Regions from separate parts of the Riemerella anatipestifer ATCC 11845 genome, predicted to be linked through region 2. Evidence: riboswitches for the same ligand, from Rfam matches in the RefSeq annotation. Region 2 holds a riboswitch; each other region holds the start of a gene.
The links. Region 2 has a riboswitch for S-adenosylmethionine ahead of RA0C_RS07180 (Na+/H+ antiporter NhaC family protein). Riboswitches for the same ligand answer to the same signal wherever they lie in the genome.
Positions count from the first base shown of each region.

Region 1: linked by a shared signal. The riboswitch ahead of RA0C_RS10585 (alpha/beta fold hydrolase) and the one ahead of RA0C_RS07180 (Na+/H+ antiporter NhaC family protein) in region 2 are both predicted to bind S-adenosylmethionine.
Region 3: linked by a shared signal. The riboswitch ahead of RA0C_RS10000 (homocysteine S-methyltransferase family protein) and the one ahead of RA0C_RS07180 (Na+/H+ antiporter NhaC family protein) in region 2 are both predicted to bind S-adenosylmethionine.

Region 1 covers NC_017045.1:1,895,047-1,898,207, reverse strand. The annotation lists gene coaD (pantetheine-phosphate adenylyltransferase) at 1-28, opposite strand, end outside; gene RA0C_RS09000 (D-alanine--D-alanine ligase) at 35-1,018, opposite strand; SAM riboswitch class I at 1,154-1,259, shown strand; gene RA0C_RS10585 (alpha/beta fold hydrolase) at 1,320-2,258, shown strand; gene RA0C_RS10580 (ACT domain-containing protein) at 2,280-3,161, shown strand, end outside.
Region 2 covers NC_017045.1:1,509,756-1,512,916, forward strand. The annotation lists gene ftsH (ATP-dependent zinc metalloprotease FtsH) at 1-534, shown strand, start outside; gene RA0C_RS07180 (Na+/H+ antiporter NhaC family protein) at 602-1,903, opposite strand; SAM-I-IV-variant riboswitch at 1,978-2,074, opposite strand; gene RA0C_RS07185 (hypothetical protein) at 2,201-3,007, opposite strand; gene RA0C_RS07190 (Arm DNA-binding domain-containing protein) at 3,120-3,161, opposite strand, start outside.
Region 3 covers NC_017045.1:2,123,679-2,126,839, forward strand. The annotation lists gene RA0C_RS09995 (proline dehydrogenase family protein) at 1-1,154, shown strand, start outside; SAM riboswitch class I at 1,332-1,434, shown strand; gene RA0C_RS10000 (homocysteine S-methyltransferase family protein) at 1,502-2,515, shown strand; gene metH (methionine synthase) at 2,512-3,161, shown strand, end outside.

The DNA of each region.
Region 1 (3,161 bases), 390 kb from region 2:
AAGACCCTGGAAATACAGCTACTTTCATATTTTATTATTTTGCTAGCGCTTTTTCTACCTCGTTTCCGCACAAATCTTTAATGGAGATACCGTAAATTCTCGCTTGTTGAGGAAGGATACTCGCAGGTGAAAACCCAGGGTTAGTATTCATTTCTAGCATATAAGGCACACCGTTCATAATAATATATTCACTTCTAGAAAACCCTTTCATTCCTAAAGAGTTATAAGCTCTTTTTGCAACTTCCTCTACTCTTAATCTAGTAGCCTCATCTAGCCTTGCTGGTGTAATCTCTTGAGACGCTCCTTGATACTTTGCTTCGTAATCAAAAAATTCTGTTTCTGGGATAATTTCTGTAATGCCTAAAACAATAGTCTCACCTTTATAATCTAGCACACCCACAGATACCTCCATACCGTCTAAGAAACTTTCTACTAAAACCTCATCGTCTTCCAAAAATGCTTTTTCTAAAGCTGCTTCAAACTCCGAAACCTCTTTTACCTTAGAAATTCCTAAAGAAGAACCACTTTGATTAGGCTTTACAAATAGAGGCAGTTTTAACTCGTTGATAATTTTATCTTTATCATAAGCCTCTCCTTTTTTTATGTAGAAACTTTTAGCAGACGGAATACCATACTTTGCTAATACAGCCAAAGTATCTTTTTTATTAAAGGTAAGTGCACTTTGGTAAAAATCACACCCTGTATATTTTTGACCAATAGCGTCCCAATATGCCTGTAACACACCATTTTCACCTGGTGTCCCGTGAATGGTATTAAAACAAACATCAAAACGCAGTACTTCTCCACTAGGTAGATTTACAGAAAAATCTCCTTTTTGTATTGGTAGTTTAGCCTCATTTTCGTCTAAATAAAACCAACCTTCCTTAAGAACTACCACTTTATAGACATTATATAAATCACGGTCTAAAGAGTCGTAAATTAGTTGTCCACTTTTTAGGGAAACTTTGTACTCATCGGAGTATCCGCCCATAACTACGGCTATATTTTTTTTGCTCATCAGAATCTATAAATAAAAGTTGGATGCAAAGTTAGTTAATTTTAAACGCAAGGTTTTATTTTTTCGTTGAAAATATTGTTTAAAACAAAAAATAGTCTATCTTTGCTCTGTATTAGTTCATTGAAAAACTAGGAAATGTTATCAAGAAAGGTGGAGGGAATAGACCCTGTGAAACCTTGGCAACCCTTCCTTAACGGAAGAAGGTGCTAAATTCTACCAAAGTTTTTTGGATAGATAACATCAAGAAAAGACCTCTTATTTCTTGGCAACATTTCAGTTATTTAAAACTTATAATAAAAGAATGTTGCATCACCTCAAAATTAAAGACTATTTAACAACTACTAGATATAGTACGGATATCTCGCTTAGCTATGAGCTATTTGGGTTGCCTTTACATACAGCTCCTATTGTACTCATCAATCATGCTCTAACGGGAAACTCTAATGTGGCAGGAACAAAAGGTTGGTGGCAAGATTTGGTGGGAGCAGGAAAAACCATTGATACCAACAAACTCACAGTCATCTGTTTTAATATCCCTGGTAATGGTTATAATGATTTCTTTATTGATAATCCACAAGCCTTCACTACTCAAGATGTGGCTCAGCTATTCCTTTTAGGGTTAGAACAACTTAAAATTAAACAATTAGACTATCTTATAGGTGGCTCCATCGGTGGTGCTATAGGTTGGGAAATGCTCAATCTTAATAAAAACTTATCCAAAGTATTTGTGCCTGTAGCCTCGGATTTTAAAACGACCGATTGGCTGAATGCCCAATGCTTAGTTCAGAAATACCTCCTAGAGAACGGCGAAAAACCTCTACAAAAAGCGAGAACTCACGCAATGCTTTGTTATAGAACTCCCTTTTCACTCAATAAAAGATTCAAAAGACAAAAAGGAGACGATACTGACCTACTGCAATCTCACGAATGGCTCAATTTCCACGGAGAAAGCCTTAATGCAAGGTTTACTCTAAAGGCTTATTTACTAATGAACCATCTGCTAACCACCATTGCGGTTGATGAGTCTTCGTTAACTGAAATAAAAACAGAATTCCATTTGGTAGCGGTGGATAGCGATTTATTTTTCCCTGCCTTTGAGATTGAAGAAACCTATCAACTTTTAAGAAACAATAATGCTAATGCCTACTACCACGAAATAAAATCGGTACACGGGCACGATGCCTTCCTTATGGAATACGAACAAATGAAACATATATTCAAATCAATTATTAAATATTAAATCAACTTAAAAAATTATATTATGCCTAATCAAGAAAACCTTAACATATATCCAAACAAAGCCATCATCAATTTTGAAGGCAAGGACTTTCTAGGTCAAATAGGGATAGACTCTCGTATATTTAACGCTCTTAATAGAGCCAACATTAGCGTTGGTGTTATCTCTCAACAGGCTATAGAAAACGGCATCTCTGTACTCGTAGATGAAAGCAATGCCGAAGATGCAGTACAATGCCTAAAAGAAGAGTTTAAAAATGAAATTAACCAAGGGATTGTAAGCCAAATTTATAGTGTAGATGGTATTACTGTCATTGGTCTGGTAACGTCTGATTTCAACAAAATACTTACCGAACTCCAGCGTAACAAAATTTTCCCGTTACTTCTTAACCAAGTGGCTTCGGCGGGGCGTGTAAACATTGTAGTAGCGACCAACCAAGCCGAAAAAACCAAAAACATTATAGAAACCGAACTTTATGGCAAACCTAAAGCGGTACATTTAGTATTGTTTGGGCATGGTAATGTGGGCGGTACTTTGATAGAGCAAATCTTAGATTCTGCTTACGATATTTTGCAACGAAAGCGGATAGACCTTAAAATCGTAGCGATAGCCAACTCTAAAAATATTGTTTTTAACAAAGGGGGCTTCGGAAGCGATTGGCGACAAAAAGTGAGATTTGCTAGTACCCAAAATACTTTGGAAGATTTATTTCAATTTGTGAAAGAGCATCAATTTGAAAATCTAATTGCTGTGGACAATACCGCTAGTAAAGACTTTGTAAAAAACTATCTAGAACTAGCGGAACAAGGTTTTGATTTGGTTTCTTCCAACAAAATTTACAATACTCTTCCGATTGGAGAATACAAAAAACTAAGACGTGCCCTAGAAAAAAACAAAAAGAAATAC
Region 2 (3,161 bases):
TGGTATCTTCCAGAGGAAAGACAGCTTACTACTACAGAGCAGATGCTAGACGAAATGTGCGCAACTCTAGGTGGTAGAGCAGCGGAGCAAGTAGTATTTGGAACCATCTCTACGGGAGCTTTGTCTGATTTGGAAAGAGTTACGAAACAGGCTCAAGCGATGGTTACCATTTATGGTTTAAATGATAAGGTAGGTAATATTTCTTATTATGATAGTTCAGGACAGCAGGAATATAGCTTTGGGAAACCTTATTCTGAACAGACGGCTAAAATGATAGATGAGGAAATTTCTAAAATCATCGAAGGTCAATACCAAAGAGCTATCAATATTTTAAATGAAAATAGAGATAAACTAGATGCATTGGCGGATAAGCTCCTTGAGAAAGAAGTTATCTTCCGTGAAGATTTAGAAGCGATATTTGGCAAGAGAGCGTGGGATCCAGAACTTACTGAAACTCCAGTTTCCTCTATAGAGGAGGTTAAGAAATATGATGAACCAGTAGTAATTGACAATGATGAAGAAAACAAGGGCTAAATCAATAATAGAAAATTAAATAAAAAAAACAGACCACCATATCAAAAAAGTGGTCTGTTTTTGTTTTTTATATTTGTGCTTTCTTCTCTTCTTTAGAGAAAAAAATCCAAAGGAGTACGCATAAAAGCAATAAAATGGGATAAAAAGTATAGCTTACTAGGTTGAAGTAATCAATACGGTTATTGCTTAGTCCAATGATAATAAGTATCTGAGCTCCATAAGGGAGTAGCCCTTGTATAACACAGGAGAAAATATCTAGTACAGATGCCATAAATCTAGGAGCTATTTTATAGTGTGTACTTATATTTTTAGCAATTTTACCTGATATAATAATAGCGATTGTATTATTGGCAGTTGCAATATCTACAAGACTTACAAGTGTACCTGCACCTAGTAAAGCAGATTTTCTTCCTGAAATAATTTTTTTTATTCTGTTAAGAAGAAATTCCATTCCTCCTGCCTTCTCAACTAAAGCGGCCAAACCACCTGTAAAAAGTGAAAGTATAAAGATTTCTTGCATACTTGTAAAGCCTTCATATACTTTTTTACTGATTTCCAATACTCCAAAATCCAAAATGAAAAACCCTAAAGAACTACTGAATACAATACCCAGTAGAAGCACTAAAAAAACATTGATACCCGCAAGAGAAAGGATAATCACCAATAAATAGGGTAAGGTGAGAAATAATTGGCGAGTATCTACAGATGTTGTGGTATTGAGTTCGGTAGGCGTGGAAATTACGTTTGCTAGTATGACGTATAATACGCAGGTAATAATGGCTGCAGGAATAGCTATTTTAAGATTGGTCCTTAGCTTGTCCTTCATCTCACAATCTAGTGATTGGGTAGCGGCTATAGTGGTGTCCGAAATTACAGAAAGGTTATCACCTAGCATAGCACCTCCTAATAGTGCTGCTCCTAATAGGTTAATATCTATCCCTTTATCGGCAAATCCAACAACCACAGAGCCTAGAGTTACAATAGTTCCTACGGAAGTTCCAGACGATATAGAAATAAAAGCAGCGATAATAAAAATACCCAAAGGAATGTACGAGGAGGAAATTAGACTCACTCCAAAATCCACGATAATGTCTACGCTTCCTATGGACTTAGATACCACCGCAAAAGCTCCAGCAAGGAGATAGATGATACACATATTGAGTATCTTGTGGTCGCCACAACCATTTAGGAAAGTATCTATTTTTTCATTAAAAGACTCTTTAAATAAAATGAAAGCCACTACAATACCTGCCATCACAGCAATGGGAGAAGGCAAAGCGTAAAAATCGTTAAAATAAATACCACTGCCAATAAAGGTAAACACGAATACCAATAGAGGTACAACAGAGATAACAGAGGTTTTTTTCATTTCCAATACAGTTTTTAGTCTGTATCCATCAATGAACCTTATTGTGTTTTTAAGAAAAATAATGTGGAATACTTAAAGACAACATTTTTTCCTTTGTTAAGGCTTATCTTTTTAGCACCTTGCTTGTTGTTGCAGGTTGCTACCTTTCTATTAAGGTTCTTGATAAATACAGTGGTGCAAATATAGAAATTTAATTAAGAGTTGTCTAAATTTTATTCAATAAAGTTTAAACAAATTATCATATATTTTCTCTAATGATTTGATATATAGTGTTAAAATATTGAATTCAACAATTAACTAATTATACTCAATATTCACACGGATATAACTGTTGTTAGAGCAATCGCTTATATTACTTTTGTACATTTCTGAAATGTAATTGTTGGCTTTATAAGTATTATTAGTATTTGTCTGTTTCAACATATACTCTCCCCAAAAGCCTATATAATTATCATCTTCTATTCTAAAACTATTACCACCGTCAATTAGGGCAAAAGCAATTTTAACTGGTTCGCTAAGGTTTTTAAAAGGATTGTATTTTGTTTCGTATTCGTAATTATAATCTCCCTGTAGTGTTGATATTCTACTTATTTCGTTTCCTTTGTATAAAATATGTTCTACATGTTCGCTATTGAATTTTGGTGTTCTAAAGTGAACATCTGTTAGCTTTCCGTTTGAGTCGTACTTAAGGCTAATGTATCTTACTACATCGCTTTGGGTATGCCAACCAATAGGAGCAATGTATCTCACTTCGGTTACCTTATTTCCTGTATAATAAAACTTCATAGATGTAAGAGGATAATGGCTGAATGTAACATTATCTAACGTGCCCTCAGAATGATTAAAGTAGGTTACCCTATCATTATTAGAAGAGGTGGAACTGATTAAGTTATTATCACTATCATATTTATAGCTTGTAATTTCATTGTAATTATAAGGGGTACAGTTGGCAAGTCTATCATATCCCTTTTCTTCTACTTTTATCAACTTTGGTAATATCTTACTGCTTTCTTTTGGAGTATTATATGTATTTGCTACATTGTCTGCACTCCTTTGGCAAGCGGTAAAGCCCACACATAAAAACACTAATAAAATTTTCTTCATAGCTTACTTTTTAAGTTCCAAAAATACAAACTTGCAATCTAATTAACAGTCTATTGGATAATTTTACCATAGTTATTTTAAAAGCAATCTATTAACTTATATTTGATTTGTCTTAAATGATATCTGGAATATGCAGTATGTATGGATAAAAAAT
Region 3 (3,161 bases), 610 kb from region 2:
CCAAAGTCGCTTTTGCAGATAAAACAACAGAACAGCTAGAGAAAGCAAAGTGGATGTTTACTATGATTAAGTTTCCACAATTGACTAGTATAGGGATAAACCTTCTTAACTTTAGTATTAAAAATAATTTCCCTTTTGTGGAGGGGGTTGTCGAAAAAACATTATTCCAACAGTTTTGTGGTGGCGTTACTAGAGAGCAAAGCCAGAAAGTAGTTAATGAGATGTATCAGCGTCATATAGGCAGCATCTTTGATTATGCCATAGAAGGTAAAGAAGAAGAACAAGCCTTTGACCATACTTGCGAAGAAATAAAACAAAATATTCTATACGCTGCGGGGAATCCTGCCATTCCTTTTGTAGTTTTTAAACCAACAGGATTTGGGAGGTTAGATTTATATGCAGAAGTTCAGGCGAAAAAAGAGCTAACAAGTTCAGAAAAAGAAGAGTGGAGCAGGGTAGTGAAACGCTACGAAGAAGTTTGTCAGTTAGCATACGACAAAGGTGTGATAGTAATGGTAGATGCCGAAGAGTCTTGGATACAAACAGCCGTAGATGATTTGGTAAACGAAATGAAATCTCGTTATAATAAGGAGAGAGCCATTGTGTGGAATACCATTCAGATGTATAGAACAGGAAGATTGGAGTATCTAGCCGAAGACTTAGAAAGAGCTAAATCTAAAGGTTACTACTTAGGCTACAAATTTGTGAGAGGGGCTTATATGGAGAAAGAAAGAGAAAGAGCAGAAAAAATGGGCTACCCATCACCTATCCAACCAACAAAACAGGCTTCTGATGATAATTATAATGCGGGGATAGATTTTGTAATGACGAATTTAGACAAAGTTTCGGCGTTCTTTGGAACTCACAACGAGAAATCTACGGAGCTAATAATGGATAGAATGAAAGAAAAAGGGCTACCGAATGACTTCCAACAAATCCATTTTGGACAACTGTATGGAATGAGTGATAATATCACTTACTATCTAGGAAACCAAAAATATAATGCATGTAAATATCTGCCTTACGGTCCAGTGAAAGATGTGGTGCCATACCTTACGAGAAGAGCTCAAGAAAACACTTCCGTGGCAGGACAAACGGGTAGAGAGCTATCTCTAATAGAAAGAGAACTGAAAAGAAGAAAAACAGAAAGATAAAATCTATCCAAGATATACAAAAAAGCCAAAGTAAAGCCTTTTACTTTGGCTTTTTTATTTTAGAGCAGGGTTATTAGGTTAAAGTTGTACTTGTTTCAAAAAAAAATTTGTTTCTTTTGGATATTCAAAACCTAAGGTCTATATTTGTGCTGTATTTGTACCTTAACATCATCGGAAATGTTATCAAGAAAGGCGGAGGGACTAGACCCTGTGAAGCCTTAGCAACCCTTTCATCAAGAAAGAAGGTGCTACATTCTACCTATTTGGGGATAGATAACTAAAAGATTTCTACTTTACCTTTTGAGCTTTCTTTTTAACATTTCAATGATTTTTTAAACTTTATTGAAATGGAAACTAATATATTTAATCAGCTCGATGCCTTGCTCCAAAAAAGGATACTTATTTTGGACGGTGCTATGGGCACTATGATACAACGGTATAATTTTACCGAAGAACACTATCGTGGCGAACGCTTTAAAGATTGGGAGCACCCTGTTAAAGGGAATAACGACTTGCTATCCCTCACACAGCCACAAGCCATAGAAGAGATACACCGCCTATATTTGGACGCAGGGGCAGACATTATAGAAACCAACACCTTTTCTAGCACTACCATTGCAATGGCAGACTACGCAATGGAGTCTTTGGTGGAAGAACTCAATTATGAATCGGCTAGAATTGCTAAAAAACTTTGTGAAGTTTACACCGAAAACAATCCAGATAAACCTCGTTTTGTGGCAGGGGCAATGGGACCTACTAACAGAACGGCATCGTTGTCTCCAGATGTTAATGACCCAGGGTATAGGGCAATTACCTTTGAAGATTTAAGAAAAGCCTACAAGCAACAGGCAAAAGCATTACTAGAAGGTGGTGCTGATATTTTACTCGTTGAAACCATCTTTGATACGCTTAACGCCAAAGCCGCTTTGTTTGCCATTGATGAGTTGGCGGAGGAGAGAAATACCAAAATCCCCATTATGGTATCAGGTACAATTACCGATGCGTCTGGGAGAACCCTTAGTGGACAAACAGCGGAGGCTTTTCTTATCTCGGTTTCTCATTTAGACTTGCTGAGTGTAGGGCTTAATTGTGCCTTGGGAGCTAAGCAGCTTACGCCTTATTTACAGGCTTTGTCAGAACATTCCAACTTTTACATTTCGGTGTATCCTAACGCGGGGTTGCCCAATGCTTTTGGAGCGTACGATGAAACGGCAGAGCAAACGGCAGAGCAAGTTAAAGAGTATTTAGATAAACGGTTAGTCAATATCATTGGGGGCTGTTGTGGTACAACGCCAGAGCATATCCGTGCCATTGCCGAATTGGTACAACATTATGAACCTAGAAAACTTAATCTCGTATGAAAGGAAATCATCATCAATTAGAACTTCCTGCGAGACCACTTAAATTGTCAGGATTAGAGCCGCTTATCATCACTCCCGAATCTAACTTTGTGAATGTTGGGGAAAGAACCAATGTTGCAGGGTCTAAACGATTTTTAAGGCTGGTAAAAGAAGGCAACTATTCCGAAGCATTAGATATTGCAAGGCATCAGGTAGAAGGTGGAGCTCAGATTTTAGATGTCAATATGGACGATGGACTTATTGACGGTAAAGAAGCTATGGTAAAATTCTTAAACCTCATCGCTTCCGAGCCTGATATTGCTCGTATTCCGATTATGATAGACTCTTCCAAGTGGGAGATTTTAGAGGCTGGGTTACAGGTCGTGCAGGGTAAAGCGGTGGTCAACTCCATTAGCCTTAAAGGTGGCGAAGAAGAATTCATCAATCAAGCTAAAAAAATAAAAAGATACGGTGCGGCGGTTATTGTTATGGCTTTTGATGAAGTGGGGCAAGCCGATACTTATGACAGAAGGATAGAAATCGCGGAGCGGTCTTATCGCCTTTTGGTGGATAAAGTCAACTTTGCTCCAGAGGATATTATTTTTGACCTTAATATATTTCCTGTAGCTACGGGAATGGAAGAACACAGACGAAACGCTATAGATTT